3 regions of the Azorhizobium sp. AG788 genome follow, and region 2 is predicted to be linked to each of the others. Evidence: predicted binding sites of a transcription regulator. Region 2 holds the regulator's gene; each other region holds the start of a gene.

Region 1 (5,671 bases), on a different contig from region 2:
GACCAGATTGACCTTCTGGCCCTTGATGTCCGAGAGCTTGTCCTTGCCCTTGAGGATCACCGCGTCATTGCCGTTGGAGAAGTCGCCCATGATGACGGCGGTGGTGTCCACGCCGCCGGCGGCGGGCACGGAGAGGGCGTCCATATTGGTCACGGTCAGCGCGTCAAAGGCGCCGGCGGTGTACTGGTTGATGCTCTCGACATAGTCGTTGAACTGCACCACGTCGATCTTGATGCCGTATTTGTCGGCCCACTTCTTCACGATGCCATGGTCGGCGGCATAGCCCCAGGGCATCCAGCCCACATAGATGGACCAAGCGACCTTGAAGTCCTTCTTGGGCGCGGCTTCGGCGGGTGCGGCAAGGCCGGAGACGGACAGCGCCAGCGCGGCGGCCGCGCCGAGCACCGCCGTGCGGCGGGCAATGGACGAGGGAAGAAGCGTCGAAAACGAGAAGCGCATTGTGTTCCCCTTGCTGAAAAATCGGGGAATTGGCGGAGACTCGCGTGCCACCAATTCCTTGGCCACCGAGGTCTCCCGGGCTTTTATCCCGCCGTGCGCCCGATCCGGATGTCTCCCGGACCGGTGGCAGCTCTCGGACCAGACACGCCTTCCGGCGTCGGAACCCTAGCCACCAACTCTGTCGTCCTATGAAGCAAGCCGCGTGCCACGAAAAAGGTCTGTAGAATCAAGGGTAGGCATATTGCAGTGCATCGGAATGCCGCCCAGCGGCGGGGCATTTGTCTAAATTTTAGCCAAAATTACCTCGCTTACGCGCTTTTGCATACAGGTGGCCCGCCTCACTTTTCGGTGGCGGTCAGCCCTTCGACGAAGAGGCGCTGCATGAGCAGCACCACCGCCACCGGCGGCAGCAGCGCGAGGATGGCGGTGGCCATGACCAGATGCCATACGGGCGCCTCCTGCGTGGCGGTGGAGACGAGGCGCTGGATGGTGGTGACAACGGTGTAGTGGTCGGCGTCCGTCGTCACCATGAGCGGCCACAGATACTGGTTCCAGCCATAGATGAAGAGGATGACGAACAGTGCCGCGATATTGGTGCGCGAGAGCGGCAGGAGGATGTGCCAGAAGAAGGCGAGAGGCCCCGCGCCGTCCATGCGCGCGGCTTCCGTCATTTCGTCCGGAATGGTCATGAACACCTGCCGAAACAGGAAGGTGGCGGTGGCGCTGGCGATCAGCGGCAGGATGAGGCCACCCTGCGTGTTCAGCAGGGAAAGGTCGGCCACCACCTTGTAGGTGGGCAGGATGCGCACCTCCACCGGCAGCATCAAGGTGATGAAGATGATCCAGAAGGCCGTCACCCGGAAGGGAAAGCGGAAATAGCAGATGGCGAAGGCCGAGAGCAGCGAGATGGCGATCTTGCCGGCGGCGATGCCGAGCGCCATGACAAGGCTGTTCCAGAGCATGGGCCCCACCGGCGGGAAGCCCTGAAGGCCCGCGCCCGTGCCGATGAGCCCGGCATAATTGGCGACGAGATCGGGCCCCGGCAGCACGCCGATGCGGCCGGAGAGAAAATCGGCGCCCGGATGGGTGGAGGCGATGAAGGCGAGATAGACCGGCAGCACCATGATGGCGACGCCGAGGATGAGCAGGGCATGGGCGGCCACCGTCAGCCCGCGATCGCGCTCCACCATTCCGTCGCGGGCCATCAATAGTGCACCTTGCGTTCGATATGGCGGAACTGGATGACGGTGAGGCCCGCCACGATGGCGAGCAGCACCACGGACTGGGCCGAGGAGGCGCCGAGGTCCAGCCCCTCGAACCCGTCCTTGAACACCTTGTAGACCAGCGTCGTGGTGGCCCGCCCCGGCCCGCCGCCGGTGGTGGCATGGATCACGCCGAAGGTGTCGAAGAAGGCATAGGTCACGTTCACCACCAGCAGAAAGAAGGTGGTGGGCGCCAGCAGCGGAAATACGATGGCGGTGAAGCGGCGGAACGGCCCTGCTCCGTCGATAGCGGCCGCCTCGATCAGCGGGCGCGGAATGGCCCTTAGGCCCGCATAGAAGAACAGGAGATTGTAGCTGACCTGCTTCCAGGTGGCGGCGAGGATGACCAGCAGCAGCGCCTGACGGCCGTCGAGGAAGTGGTTCCAGGTGATGCCGAGGGCCTTCAGGCCCCGCGCGGCGATGCCGACGCTCGGATCGAACATGAACCAGAACATCACCGCCGCCACGGCGGGCGCCACCGCATAGGGCCAGATCAGCAGCGTGCGGTAGAGGCCGGCGAGCTTGCCGGCCTTCTCCGCCGCCAGCGCCAGCAGCAGCCCGAGGCCGAGCGAGAGGGTCGCCACCGCACCGGAAAACAGGAAGGTGACGCCCACCGCCTCCAGATAGGCCGAATCCCGGAACAGGGCCGCGAAATTCTCAAGGCCCACGAACTGCTTGGAGAGGCCGAAGGCGTCTTCGGTGAAGACCGAGCCGGTGAGCGCTTCCAGCGCGGGCCAAATGAAGAAGATGAACGTCACCGCCAGCTGCGGCGCCAGCAACAGATAGGGCAGCAGCCGGTTGGGAAAGGTGACGCGCTTGGCCTGCATGGCGGCTCGGATCAGCTTTCAGGAGAGCGGAGAGGCCCGGCCGGACGCTCCGGCCGGGCCATGTGAGTTAGGCGCCAAGAACCTACTGGTTCGCCTTCTCGAAGGCCCGCAGCAGCGTGTTGCCGCGCTCCTGCGCCGCATCGAGCGCCGCCTTGGCTGTCTTCTGGCCGGCGAGCGTCGCCTCCAGCTCCTCCTCGATCACGTCACGGATCTGGGCGAAGGAGCCAAAGCGCAGGCCCTTGGAGTTTTCCGTCGGAGGGTTCAGCGTCATCTGCAGAATGGAGATGTCGGCCCCGGGGTTCTTCGCATAGAAGCCCTCCGCCTTGGCAAAGTCATAGGCGGCCGGAGTGATGGGCAGATAGCCGGTCTGCTCGTGCCACCAGGCCTGCACCTCGGGCTTCGACAGATAGGTGAAGAACTTGGCGAGGCCCTTGTACTCGGCCTGCGGACGGCCCGTGAGCACCCACAGGCTGGCGCCGCCGATGATGGAATTCTGCGGCGCGCCCTTCACCTGCGGCCAGTAGGGCATCATGCCATAGCCGAGATCGAATTTGGCATTGGCGAGGATGGCGGCGCGGGCGGCGGAAGAGCCGATGGACATGCCGCATTCGCCGGAGAAGAACTTCGGGTCGGCCTTCGCCTGCCGGCCGCCGTAATCGAAGATCTTCGTCTTCTGCCACTCGGCGAGCTTCTCCCAGTGGCTCTGCACCAGCGGGTTGGAGATGGTGAGCTGGGTGTCGAGCCCGCCCATGCCGTTTTGCTTGGTGCCGATGGCGACGTTATGCCAGGCGGACAGGTTCTCCACATTCACCCACGAAGGCCACTGGGTGGTGAAGCCGCATGCCGTGCCGGAGGCCTGGAGCTTCTTGGCCATTTCTTCCAGTTCCGGCCAGGTCTTGGGCGGCGTGTTGGGGTCGAGGCCCGCCTTTTTGAACAGATCCTTGTTGTAATAAAGGATCGTGGTGGAGGAGTTGAACGGGAAGGACAGCATGTTGCCCTGCGTGTCCGAATAATAGCCCGTCACCGCCGGCAGATAGGTCTTGGTGTCGAACGGCTCGTTCTGCTCGGCCATGAGCTTGTAGACCGGATAGACGGCGCCCTTGGCGGCCATCATGGTGGCGGTGCCGACCTCGAACACCTGCACCAGAGCGGGGTTCTGCTTGGCGCGGAAGGCGGCGATCGCCCCCGTCATGGCCTCGGGATAGGAGCCCTTGAACACCGGAACGATCTTGTAGTCGCTCTGGGAGGCGTTGAAGTCGCTGGCGATCTTCTCCAGCTTCTCGCCGAGCGGGCCGGACATGGCGTGCCACCACTGGATCTCTGTTGCCGCCTGCGCGCCCGCGCCGCCCAGCATCACGCCGGCGAGGCTTGCCGCCAGCATGCGCGCCGCTTTGCTCCATACGGTCTCGTGAATGCCCATGTCCGCCTCCCTCTGCTGGCCGCGCCAGCCTCGTTCGTTGCTTGCGAGGAATGCGTGACGCGGCCATGACGTCCCTATGAAGGCCCGATGACGGCCTTACCGCAATAACGAATGGCCTTGATCCCGCGGCGACGAGCGCGTACCAAGCCCGCCCCTCGGAGATCCCCCATGGCGGCCTGCGGCCTCGATTTCGGCACATCCAACACCACGCTCGGCCTGCCCAATGGCCATGGCGCCGTGCTCGCGGCACTGGAGGACGGGCGCGACACCGTGCCGAGCGCGGTCTTCTATGACCGGGCCGGCCATCCGCGCATCGGCCGCGCCGCCGTGCGCGCTTATGTGGAAGGCGAGGACGGCCGCCTCATGCGGGCGCTGAAATCCGTGCTCGGAACGGCGCTCCTCGACGAGACGACGGCTGTCGGCCGGCGGCGCATCCCGTTCCGCGCCGTGATCGGCGAGTTCATCGCCACCGTGAAGGCCCGCGCGGAGGCGGACCGGGGCGTTGGGCTCGACAAGGTGGTGATGGGGCGCCCGGTCTTTTTCGTGGACGACGATGCGGCGGGCAATGCGAAGGCGCAGGACGCGCTGGAGGAGATCGCCCACAGCATCGGCTTCTCGGCGGTCTCCTTCCAGTACGAGCCCATTGCCGCCGCGCTCGATTACGAGCAGCAGGTGACACACGAGGAACTGGCGCTGATCGCGGACATCGGCGGCGGCACGTCGGACTTCTCCATCGTGCGCCTTGCCCCGGAACGGCGGACGAAGCCGGACCGGGTGGACGACATTCTCGCCAATGACGGCGTGCGCATCGGCGGCACGGATTTCGACCGCCAGCTCTCGCTCAGCATCGTCATGCCCCTCCTCGGCTATCGCAGCCCCATGAAGCAGCCGGGCCGAGATGTGCCGAGCGCCTATTATTTCGACCTCGCCACATGGTCGGCCATCAACCGGCTCTACACGCCGAAGACCGTGCGTGAGATTGTCGAAGTGAAGCGCGATGCCGCCCATCCGGCGCTGCTGGATCGCCTCCTGAAGGTGATCGAGGATCAGCGCGGCCACACGCTCGCCATCGCCACCGAAGGCGCCAAGATCGCGCTGGCGGAGGATGGCGCGGCCCGGCTCGATCTCAAGGAAGTCGAAGCCGGCCTGATCGCCGAACTCGACCGCGGTGGCCTTGAGACCCACACCGCAACGCTCGCCGAGCGGGTGGCCCGTCGCGTCGGGGTGTGCCTGGAACAGGCGGGGCTCACGGCCGATCAGATCGATGCGGTCTTCCTCACCGGCGGCTCCACCCGCCTCGCCCATGTGCGCTCCGCCATCCTCGCGGCGGTGCCGAACGCTCGCGTGGTGGATGGCGACACCTTCGGCTCGGTGGGCACGGGCCTCGCGCTGGAAGCCCGCCGCCGCTTCGGCTGAGGGGGCGCTGCCGGCCTATTGCTGCGAGGCCATGAAGCTGCGGAAGCGGGCGAGGCTGAAGGCGAAGAACAGGCCGCCGATGGCGAGCACGGCCAGGAAGCGCGGCCACACCACCTCGAAACCCGCGCCCCGGTAGAGGATCGCCTGTGCGAAGGCGACGAAATGGGTGGAGGGCGAGAGCTGCGTCGCCCACTGCATCCATTGCGGCATGCTCTCCAGCGGCGTGAAGCCACCCGAGAGCAGGTTCATGGGCAGGATGGTGAGGATGAACAGCAGGCCGAGCTGCG
Region 2 (5,671 bases):
GCTGAACTCGGCGGGATCACGCGTAATGCCGTGATCGGCAAGGTTCACCGTCTCGGCCTGTCGGGCCGGGCAAAGGCTCCGGCCGTCGCGGCCCGTCCGCGCAAGGCCGCCCGTCCCGAGGCGCCCGCACCGCGCCCCCAGGCCCCGACCCGTCCGGCGACCATCGGCAACACCGCCCTCGCCCCGGCCTTCGAGGAACTGGTGGAGACCGCTCCGGCGCCCGCGCCGGAGGCTCAGCCCTCCGCCAACATCGTGCCGATGGGCCAGCGCTGCACGATCATGAATCTCACGGAAGCCACCTGCCGCTGGCCGGTGGGCGAACCGGGGACGGACGCCTTCTATTTCTGCGGCGGACGCAGCCTTCCCGGGATGCCCTACTGCACCACCCATGCCCGGATGGCCTACCAGCCGGTCCAGGATCGCCGGCGGGACCGCCGGGTGGCCCGTCTCTGATCTGTCCTGACCCAGCCCCGCTCCGGCGGGGCTTCGGTTTTCAGGGGCCTTATGACCGTCGAAGACGATGCCCGGCGCGGATGACACGCCGGGCGCGCATCCGTCAGCGCCGGTCCCGCGTCGGATCGTAGCAGGTATAGCCCACGAAGCACTGCGGATTGTCGCGGGTCGGCACCCAGGCCGGGTTGGTCTGCTGGTCCATGGGGCAATAGGCCCCGCTCACCACATAGCGGTCGTAAACCAGCTGAGATGTGGCGAGCACCACGGCACCCTGCTGGCGCACCATGCCGGTGGCCTGCGCACAGCTCATCTTGCGGCTGTCCGGCAGCCCCTGCGCAAGCGCCGCCCCGGAGGCGACGACGGCACCGGCCAGCAGAACCGGCGCCAGAACAGCGCGCGACCAGTTGTTCATGATCCTTAACTCCCGCAGCCGCGTTCGGCGCGGCCCCTTGTGGCGTTCGCCACCGTCTCCGGCGACCGCTCCAACATAGGCTCAGCCGCGGCCTGCTGCCAGCGGGCGGCTCACCAGCCCCAGCCCCAGCGCCAGTCTCCCTTGGCGGGGTCGTAGCAGGTGTAGCCGATGAAGCATTGCGGATTGTCGCGCGTCGGCTCGAAGGCCGGCCGCAGCGCCTGCTGCGGCATGCAGAAGCGCAAATCGCTCACATAGCGGTCGAAGGTGGTCGCGGAGGTGTCGAGCACGATGCCGCCGGCCCGGGCGACCAGCCGCGCCGCCTGGTCGCAGGTCATGGCGCGCGTGTTGGGCCGCGCCTGTGCGCCGGTGGACGCGAAGGGAGGCAACAGCGCCAGGGCGAGGGCCGCCGCCTTCAGGCAACGACCCGACATGCGCACCACACCTGCCATGCTCAGCCTCCCTCGCGCCACCCACGCGGCCATCGGACGGCAGATGGCGTGGCGCACCGCGCCCCTCAATGGGCGCGGGCGAACATTTCGTTGAAGGAATAGCCGGCGCCGCGCACGGTGCGGATGGGATCGGGCTGGCGGCCGCGATTGATCGCCTTGCGCAGGCGGCCCACATGCACGTCCACGGTGCGCTCGTCGATATAGACGTCCTGGCCCCACACGCCGTCGAGCAACTGCTCGCGGGAGAAGACGCGGCCGGGGCTCTGCATCAGGAATTCGAGCAGGCGGAACTCGGTCGGACCGAGATGCACCTCGCGGCCCGAGCGGTGGACCCGATGGGTCTCGCGGTCGAGCTCGATGTCGCCGGCCCGCAGCAGGGTCGCCACATGCTCGGGCTTGGCCCGGCGCAGCAGCGCCCGCACGCGCGCCAGCAATTCCGGCACGGAGAAGGGCTTCACCACATAATCGTCGGCGCCGGTGGCAAGGCCGCGCACCCGCTCGGTCTCTTCGCCACGGGCGGTCAGCATGATGACGGGCAGGCGCTCCGTCTCCGGCCGCGTGCGCAGCCGGCGACAGAGCTCGATGCCCGAAAGGCCTGGCAGCATCCAGTCGAGGATGACGAGATCGGGCACGCTCTCGCGCAGCCGCGTCTCGGCTTCATCACCCCGCCCCACATTGTCGACGGCGTAACCCTCGCTCTCGAGGTTGTACCGCAGGAGGAGCGTCAGCGGCTCCTCGTCCTCGATGATCAGAATGCGCGCAGGCACGTTGGCTTACCCCTGAAGGGTGCGGGTGGGGAAGGTCACCGTGGTCTCGCTGGACGCGTCCGCCTTCGGACGATCGTCGGAGAGCATGTTGCCGGTGACCATGTAATAGACGGTCTCGGCCACATTGGTGGCATGGTCGCCGATGCGCTCGATGTTCTTGGCACAGAACAGGAGGTGCGTGCACACGGAGATGTTGCGCGGATCTTCCATCATGTAGGTGAGGAGTTCGCGGAACAGCGAGGTGTACATGGTGTCGACGCTGGCATCCTTGCGCCACACCTCGAGCGCCTTGGCCTCGTCGCGGCCGGCATAGGCGTCCAGCACTTCCTTGAGCTGCTCAAGCACGAGGTCGGTCATGTGCTCGACGCCGCGCACCAGCTTCTGCGGGTGGTATTCGCCCTCGATGGCCAGCACGCGCTTGCCGACGTTCTTGGCGAGGTCACCGATGCGCTCCAGATCGTTGGAGATGCGCAGGGTGGCCACGATGTCCCGCAGGTCGCTGGCCATGGGCTGGCGCTTGGCGATGACCAGCACCGCCTTTTCCTCGATGTCGCGCTGCATGTGGTCGATGGCAGCGTCCATCACCACCACGCGCTGGGCGGCGGTGCCGTCCCGGCGGATCAGGGCGCCGACGGAATCGGCCACCAGACGCTCGGCCTGGCCGCCCATCTCGACGATCTTGCGGCCCAGTTCCTTCAGCTCGGCATCGAAAGAGGAAACAGTATGTTCAGGCATCAAAACCTCCCCGTGCCGCGTCAGCCGAACCGGCCAGTGATGTAGTCGCGCGTCTTGATCTCCTTCGGATTGGTGAAGATCACGTCCGAGGGGCCGACCTCCACCAGTTCGCCGAGGTAGAAGAACGCCGTGCGGTCGGCGCAGCGCGCCGCCTGCTGCATGTTATGGGTCACGATGACGATCGTGAATTCCTGCTTCAGCTCGTCGATCAGATCCTCGATCTTCGAGGTGGAGATCGGATCGAGCGCCGAGGTGGGCTCGTCCAGCAGGATGACTTCCGGCTTCACCGCGATGGTGCGGGCGATGCACAGGCGCTGCTGCTGGCCGCCGGACATGCCGAGCGCGGAGGTGTGGAGACGGTCCTTGGTCTCTTCCCAGATCGCCGCCTTGCGCAGGCAGCTCTCGACGCGCTCGTCCATCTGCGACTTGGACAGGCTCTCGTGCAGGCGCACGCCGAAGGCGATGTTGTCATAGATGGACATGGGGAAGGGCGTCGGCTTCTGGAACACCATGCCGATGCGGCTGCGCACCACAGTGGAGTCCAGATCCTTGCCCACCACGTTCACGCCGTCGAACATGACCTCGCCCTCGGCGCGCTGGCCGGGATAGAGGTCGTACATGCGGTTGAAGACGCGCAGCAGCGTGGACTTTCCGCAGCCGGACGGGCCGATCATGGCCGTCACGCGCTTCTCCGGGATGGTGAAGTTGATGTTCTTCAGGGCGTGGTTCTGCCCGTAGTAGAAGTTCAGCTTGTTGACCTGAATCTTCGTCGGCGCGTCCGGGGCGCCGGGCTTGGCCGACACGCTGGTGGACATGCTGAGGTTCGGATCGACGGCGGAAGTCATGGTCTAGCCTCGTTCGGATCTCGGGGCCCGGCGCAGCGGGCGGAATTGCGTAGGGAAGCCGGCCCGGTCAGTGCGACCGCGCCAGGACGAGCCGCGACACCACATTGAGCACCAGCACGCCCACCGTGATGAGCAGCGCGCCGGCCCAGGCCAGGGCCACCCAGTCGTCGAAGGGGCTGCCGGCATACTGATAGATGGCGATCGGCAGGCTGGCCATCGGCTTGGACAGGTCCACCGACCAGGAATTGTTGCCGAGCGAGGTGAAGAGCAGCGGCGCCGTCTCGCCGGCGGCGCGGGCGATGGCCAGCAGCACGCCCGTGACGATGCCGGCGCGGGCCGCGCGCCACGTCACCATCATGACCACCTTCCACTGCGGCGCGCCGAGCGCGAAGGCGGCTTCGCGCAGGCCCACCGGCACGAGGTTCAGCATGTCCTCGGTGGTGCGCACGATGACCGGGATCACCAGGATGGCGAGGGCGATGGAGCCCGCCCAGCCCGAGAAGCCGCCGAAGGGCACCACCAGCAGCTGGTAGATGAAGAGGCCGACCAGGATGGACGGCGCCGAGAGCAGGATGTCGTTCACGAAGCGGGCGGCGGAGCCGATCTTCGTGCCCTTGCCGTTCTCGGCGAGGAAGGTGCCGGCGAAGATGCCGATCGGACCGCCGATGACGAGGGCGAGGCCGATCTGGATGAGCGAGCCGACGATGGCGTTCAAGAGGCCGCCGTTCTGGCCCGGCGGCATGGTGATGCGCGTGAAGACGTTGGTGCCGAGCGCCGGAAGGCCCTTGGCGAGCAGCGTGAGCAGGATCCACGCGAGCAGAAGGATGGCGAGGGCGGCGAATCCGACGGAAATCGCCTTGACGGTCGTGTCCTTGGCCCGGCGGGCGGCGAGCGAAGCCATGGTTCGGTTCTTTCTCAGTCGAGGCGCGAACGCACCAGCGCGCGGGACAGCGCGAGGACGATGAAGGAGATGACGAACAGGATGAAGCCCAGCTGCAGGAGCGAGGTGAGCTTCAGCGAGCCGATCGGCGCCTCGGGGAATTCGTTGGCGATGGTGGAGGCGATGGTGGCGCCCGGCGCGAAGAGCGAGGCCGAGAGGCGGGTCGCATTGCCGATGACGAAGGTCACCGCCATGGTCTCGCCCAGCGCGCGGCCGAGGCCGAGCATGATCGCGCCCACCATGGCCGTGCGGCCGTAGGGAACGGAGACGTTCTTGTAGACCTCATAGGTGGTGCAGCCGACGCCGTAGGCGGATTCCTTCAGCATGGGCGGAACCGATTCCAGCGTCTCCACGAACATGGCCGTGATGAAGGGCACGATCATCACCGCCAGGATGAGGCCGGCGGTAAACATGCCCGAGCCCAGCGGCGGACCCTGGAACAGCGCGCCGATCACCGGGATCGGGCCCAGCCACTCGATCAGCGGGGGTTGGACATACGCGGCCATCAGCGGCGCCACGATGAAGAAGCCCCACATGCCGTAGATGATGGAGGGCACGGCGGCGAGCAGCTGCACGGCGACGCCGATGGGGCGCTTGAGCTGCTGCGGCGCGATCTCGGTGAGGAAGAAGGCGATGCCGAAGGAGAGCGGCAGGGCGACGATGACGGCGATGATGGCGCTGAACAGCGTGCCATAGATCATCACCAGCGCACCGTATTTCTCGGTGACCGGGTTCCAGCTCGGGCTCCAGAGGAAGTCGAGGCCGAACTCGCGCAGGGCCGGCAGGCCGCCGAGGAAGAGCTGGCCGATGATCAGGCCGAGCAGCACGAGAACGAGGATGCCGCAGGCCCACAGGGCGCCCACGAACAGCGGATCGGACAGTCCGCCGATGCGCTTGGCCTGATGAATGGGAATTCGGCCCATGTCATCCCTGGTATCGATCGTCGCGTCCATTCCCAGCCCTTCCTGCGTCCCCCGGCTGCGTCCAGTGCCGGTGTGGGTCTTTCATCCACGTCGCCAGGAGCCCCCTGCTCCGGCGTCCGTGCGGGCGGCAGCGCCATGGCATCCTGC
Region 3 (5,671 bases), on a different contig from region 2:
CGTCGGCGAGATACGGATCGTCCGGCACCTCGGAGGCGAGCAGGTCGCTGTAGAGCGAGAGCTTGCCATAGGCGAGGAGCACGGCGAGTTCCGGCCGCGTCAGGCCCTCGTTGCGGTTGCGCCGCTCGCGCAGGTCGGCGTCGGAGGGCAGATACTCCACGGTGCGGTCGAGTTCGCCGCGCATTTCCAGCGTCTGCATCATGCGCTGCTGGAAGGCCATGTCCTCCGTGCCGCGCCGCTCGGCGAGAGAAATCGCGAGCGGTTGCAGATAGTTGTTGCGCAGCACGAGGTGCGAAACGTCGTCCGTCATGTCGGCGAGAAGCTGGGCGCGGTCGGGGGCGCTCAGCACGCCCTCGGCCACCGGGGTCGAGAGGGCGATCTTGATGTTCACCTCGACGTCCGAAGTGTTCACGCCCGCCGAATTGTCGATGGCGTCGGTATTGAGCTTCACGCCCCGCCGCGCCGCCTCGATGCGCCCGCGCTGGGTCATGCCGAGGTTGGCGCCCTCGCCCACCACCTTTGCCCGCAGGTCGGCGGCGCAGATGCGGATGGCGTCGTTGGCACGGTCGCCCACCTGCGCGTCCGTCTCGACGCTGGCGCGCACATAGGTGCCGATGCCGCCGAACCAGAGCAGGTCGACCTCCGCCTTCAGGATGGCGGTCATCACCTCGTTGGGGGCCGCTTCCGCCTTGTCGAGGCCGAGCACCGCCCGCACCTCGGGCGAGAGCGGAATGCGCTTGGCGCTGCGGGGGAAAACGCCGCCGCCGGCAGAGATCAGCTTGGCGTCATAATCCTCCCAGGAGGAGCGCGGCAGGTTGAACAGCCGCTGGCGCTCCGCATGGGCGACCGCCGGATCGGAATTGGGATCGAGGAAGATGTGGCGGTGGTCGAAGGCGGCCACCAGCTTGATGGCCTTCGACAGCAGCATGCCATTGCCGAACACGTCGCCGGACATGTCGCCGACGCCGGCCACCGTCACCGGCGTCGTCTGGATGTCCACGTTGCGCTCGCGGAAGTGGCGCTTCACCGCCTCCCAGGCGCCGCGTGCGGTAATGCCCATGGCCTTGTGGTCGTAGCCGACGGACCCGCCGGAGGCGAAGGCATCGTCCAGCCAGAAGCCGTGGCGCTGGGAGATGCCGTTGGCCGTATCGGAGAAGGTGGCCGTGCCCTTGTCGGCGGCGACCACGAGATAGGGGTCATCGCCATCAAGCCGCACCACCTGCGGCGGGTGGACGACCGCGCCACCCTTCAGGTTGTCGGTGAGGTCGAGCAGGCTGGAGACGAAGATCTCATAGGCCGCGACGCCCTCCGCCTGGATGGCATCGCGCGAGCCGCCCTGCGGCAGGAGCTTGGGCACGAAGCCGCCCTTGGCGCCTACCGGCACGATGACGGCGTTCTTCACCTGCTGCGCCTTCACAAGGCCGAGCACCTCGGTGCGGAAATCCTGCGGCCGGTCCGACCAGCGCAGGCCGCCGCGCGCCACCTGGCCGAAGCGCAGATGCACGCCTTCGACGCGGGGCGAATAGACGAACACCTCATAGAGCGGACGCGGCAGGGGCAGGCCCTCCACCTTCGCGCTCTCATATTTGATGGCGATGGCGGTCTTGGCCCGCCCCTCGGCATCGCGCTGGTAGAAGGTGGTGCGCAGCGCCGCGTCCACCAGATTGACGAAGCGGCGCAGGATGCGATCCTCGTCCAGACTGGAGACGTCAGCCAGCGCCACCTCGATGGCCTCGCGCAAGGGCGCCTCGCGGGCCTGCCGCGCCTCGGGGGAGGCGTCACGGGCGGGATCGAAACGCACGTGGAACAGGCGGACGATCTTTTCCGCGAGCGCCGCGTGGCGGTTCAGCGTGGTCCAGAGATAGTCCTGCGAGAAAGCGATGCCCGCCTGCCGCAGATAGCGCGCCAGCGCCCGCACCAGCGCCACGTCGCGCCAGTTGAGCGCGGTATCCAGCACGAGAGCGTTGAAGCCGTCATTCTCCGCCGTGCCGCGCAGCACGGCGGTGAGCAGGTCTTCCAGCCGCTCGCCGGAGCCGCCCATCTCGATGGCCCGGCCGTCCGAGCGCTCAAGGCTCATCTCATGGACCCAGCTGCGGGTGGCGGCGGAGGCGCCTGAACCGATGCGGGCGGTGGTCTCGATGCGATAGGTGCGCTCGTCGATCGCCTTGAGGCCCATGTTCTCCAGCGTCGGCACCCGCTGGGAGAGCGGCAGCGGCCGGCCGAAGGAGATGAGGCGCAGGGAGATACGCGTTTGGAGGTCGCCGGGGCGACGGAAGAAATCGAGGGCGATGGGCCGCTCGGCGGAGAGGCGCTCCAGTCGGGCGATGTCCTCCACCGCCGTCTGCACCGGATAGGCGGCCACATAGCCGGCATCGAAGGCCGAGCCGTAACGCTCGGCCAGGGCCTGCGCCTCGGCGCTGCCATGGGTGGCGCGCAGCGCCTCGCCGAGACGGTCGGACCAGGAAAGGGCAAGACGTGCGATCTCGCGCTCGAGGTCGACGCGGTTGATTTCTGGCGTGCGGCCTTCCTGACGGCCGATGATGTAGCGCACGCGGGTCAGCGGCAGGTCGGCGAGGAAGGTAGGCTCCACCTCCTCCACGGCGCCACCGAACACCTGGCTGAGATAGGCCCCCACGCTCTGGCGCAGCGCCGCGTCGAAGCGCTCGCGCGGCACATAGACCAGCACCGAAACGAAGCGGTCGAACGGATCGGAGCGCGGCAGCACCCGCACGCGCGGACGGTCATAGAGCGAGAGGATGACGACCGCATAGGCCTGAAGCGTATCGGCGTCGATCTGGAACAGTTCGTCGCGGGGATAGGTCTCCAGGACCGTCGCCAGCGCCTTGCCGGAATGGGTGTCGAGATCGAACCCAGCCCAGACCAGCACCGCCTCCGCCTTGTTACGCAGATAGGGGATCTGCATCACCGAATGGGTGTAGGCGGTGGCGGTGAAGAGGCCGATGATGCGCAGCTCGCCCGTGAGCTTGCCTTCGGCGTCGTGGATCTTCACGCCGATATAATCGAGCGGCGCCCGGCGATGGACGCGCGAGCGGATGCTGGACTTGGTGATGATGAGGGGCTGGCCGCCGGGCTGGAACTGCCGCATGTCCGGCGTCGTCACCACCGGATCGGCGCCGAGGCGCAGCTCATGCACCTGCGGATCGCGCAGCACGCCGAGGCCGCTGTCGGGAATGGCCTCAAGCCCGCCCTCGGCAGTGAGCGCATAGCCGCGCACGCCGAGGAAGATGAAATTGTCGGCCACCAGCCATTCGATGAGATCCGCCGCCTCCTCGCGGTCGATCTCCGAATAGGGCCACTTCTCCCGCCGGTAGGTCTTGGAGACATCGTGGACCCGCGCCCGCATGGCGAGGAAATCGCGATTGGCGGCGCGCACGTCGCTGAGGACGCCGAGCAGGGCCTCCTTCAGATCGGCCTCCGCCGCCGGACTGCCGAGGGCGGGAATATGCAGATGAATCAGGCTCTCGCGGGCCAGGCCCCGGGTGCCCGCCGCCACGAGATCGGTCTCGATCCCCGTGACGGCATCGCCGACGCCGCGCTCCAGCGCGAAGATGGGATGGACCGCGAGGCGCAGTTCCAGACCACGATCCGCCAGTTCGCAGGCCAGAGAATCGAACAGGAAGGTCATGTCGTCATTCACCGCCTCGATGACGGTGACCGGCGGATGGCCGGGCAGGCTCGGCGTGAAGACGTGGACGTCGCTGGTGCCGGGCTTGTGGGCGACGAGATGCGCCCAGGACGTGCGGGCGAGGGCCGCAAGCGCCTCGGGCAGCAGGGCTTCCACATCCTCCGGGGCGGCGGCGCCGAACAGCTGGCGGGTGAAGGCTTCCGGAATGCCCGCGCCCTCGGTCTTGAGCAGACTGACAGCGAGCGACAGACGCGCCTTGGACCCGAACGACGCATCCGAGCCCTGGCTTCCCTGGATATTCATCACGACACTCCCCGGGGGCTTTCGCCGGCCCCCTCTCTGCGCGATCCTCGTCCCCACCGGGAGGCTCCGGGTGTGACGCCGGGGAACGACGAAATCATGACGAGGTGGCCCCTCATGGCAAAAAAGACCACGACCGCCGCAAAACTAAGCACGCCTGACAAAGGCGTTGAAAAGCCAAACAACTTAAGCGCCACGCCCAAAAAAGCGTCAAGCGGGAAACGGTTCCAAAATACCGCAACGCAGCATCCGGAACGGAAGCAAGCCGCCTTGCGCGGCACCGCATCCAAGGCCGCCAGTGCCCCCGCCGCTGAGCCCGTGATCGCCCTCGACCTGCCCCTGGCGCCGCTCGACGCGCCGACCCAGGCCTATTTCGACAAGTGCGTGGAGAAGATCGGTTTCGTGCCGAACGTGCTGAAGGCCTATGCCTTCGATCTGGCCAAGCTCGGCGCCTTTTCGGCGATGTACAACGACCTCATGCTGGCGCCCTCCGGCCTCTCCAAACTGGAGCGGGAGATGATCGCGGTGGCGGTCTCGGCGGTGAACCGCTGCTATTACTGCCTCACCGCCCACGGCGCGGCAGTGCGTGTGCTCTCCGGAACACCGGAGCTGGGCGAGCAGATCCTCATGAACTACCGCGCCGCCCGTCTCGATGCCCGCCAGAGGGCGATCCTCGATTTCGCGGTGAAGCTCACCGAGACCCCGCATCTCGTGGAGGAGCCCGACCGCACCGCTCTGCGTGACGCCGGTCTGTCCGAGCGCGACATCTGGGACGTCGCGGCGGTGGCGGCCTTCTTCAACATGTCGAACCGGGTGGCCAGCGCCACCGACATGCGGCCGAACCCGGAATATCACGCGCAGGCCCGTTGAGTGCGACCGCGCGCCCTGCTGAGTTCCCTCTCAGGGAGGGCGCGCCGCAGGACGCGGGGGTGCGCGTCATGCTATATCGCTTTGAATATAGCTATGGACCTTCCGCCATGCGCGCCTTCTCCGCCGTCGCGATCTTCGCCCTGTTTCTGGCTTCACCATTCCGTGTCCCCGCCCACGCCGCAGGCGAAGGCTGCGCCGCAGCCGCCTGGTCGCTGGAGGCGGACGGCGCGCAACTCGGCGCCGCCGATCTTGCGCACATGCCCTCGGGCCGCCTGCTGGAGCAGCCCCTGCCGCTCGCCTTCGCGCTCGACCTCGCCCCGTCCGAACGCGCCGGGCTCCCCGTCGCCCCGGAGCGGACGGGCGAAGGCGGCGCGGCCGGCTATGTCCGCCTGCCGGCACCGACCGCTGACGGGCTGCTTCAGGTGACCCTCGACCAGCCGGCCTGGATCGACCTGATCGCCAGTGGCATGCCGCTCAAGGCGGCCGCTTTCACCGGCGTCCGCGACTGCCCGCTGGCGCGCAAGAGCGTGCGCTTTGCCGTCGCCACCGGTGCGCCACTGGTGCTCCAGATCAGCGGTACACAGGCCGCCAGTGTGAAGCTCTCCATTTCTCTGCTGCCTGCGATCAAATGAGAAGCGAGGCCCCGTAACGCACTGCGGCATCCACACGACGTGTGCGGCGCTCCGGAATCTATCAAACGTTCTTATTTCTGCCTTTGGTCTATTGACGAAGGCCGTTCTTACCGTGCTACGGTCGGCCCCTATAAGCGCCGCAAAAGGCGCACCGGAGGAAAACGCCAGACCCCGCTCACGGCAGTGCAACGTGGACGGCTGGCCGAACGCAAGAGAGGCGCCC

The links. The regulator PhoB, encoded in region 2, activates phosphate uptake and scavenging genes when phosphate is short. The targets are predictions, from matches to a motif close to TGTCATNNANCTGTCAT.
Region 1: ugpB (sn-glycerol-3-phosphate ABC transporter substrate-binding protein UgpB) is a predicted target of PhoB. The motif match lies at 4,045-4,061, and genes of this name have one in related genera.
Region 3: DFO45_RS18745 (NAD-glutamate dehydrogenase) is a predicted target of PhoB. The motif match lies at 4,035-4,051, and genes of this name have one in related genera.

What each region holds. Positions count from the first base shown of each region.
Region 1 covers NZ_SOBM01000009.1:205,491-211,161, reverse strand. Annotated here, with positions in the region: gene DFO45_RS22290 (putative urea ABC transporter substrate-binding protein) at 1-459, opposite strand, end outside; guanidine-I (ykkC/yxkD leader) riboswitch at 530-639, opposite strand; gene ugpE (sn-glycerol-3-phosphate ABC transporter permease UgpE) at 798-1,649, opposite strand; gene ugpA (sn-glycerol-3-phosphate ABC transporter permease UgpA) at 1,664-2,548, opposite strand; gene ugpB (sn-glycerol-3-phosphate ABC transporter substrate-binding protein UgpB) at 2,631-3,929, opposite strand; gene DFO45_RS22270 (Hsp70 family protein) at 4,137-5,384, shown strand; gene DFO45_RS22265 (ABC transporter permease) at 5,400-5,671, opposite strand, start outside.
Region 2 covers NZ_SOBM01000001.1:179,040-184,710, reverse strand. Annotated here, with positions in the region: gene DFO45_RS00880 (GcrA family cell cycle regulator) at 1-453, shown strand, start outside; gene DFO45_RS00875 (hypothetical protein) at 557-865, opposite strand; gene DFO45_RS00870 (hypothetical protein) at 976-1,314, opposite strand; gene phoB (phosphate regulon transcriptional regulator PhoB) at 1,380-2,081, opposite strand; gene phoU (phosphate signaling complex protein PhoU) at 2,088-2,816, opposite strand; gene pstB (phosphate ABC transporter ATP-binding protein PstB) at 2,837-3,631, opposite strand; gene pstA (phosphate ABC transporter permease PstA) at 3,729-4,562, opposite strand; gene pstC (phosphate ABC transporter permease subunit PstC) at 4,577-5,554, opposite strand.
Region 3 covers NZ_SOBM01000007.1:79,424-85,094, forward strand. Annotated here, with positions in the region: gene DFO45_RS18745 (NAD-glutamate dehydrogenase) at 1-3,949, opposite strand, end outside; gene DFO45_RS18750 (peroxidase-related enzyme) at 4,265-4,816, shown strand; gene DFO45_RS18755 (hypothetical protein) at 4,885-5,448, shown strand.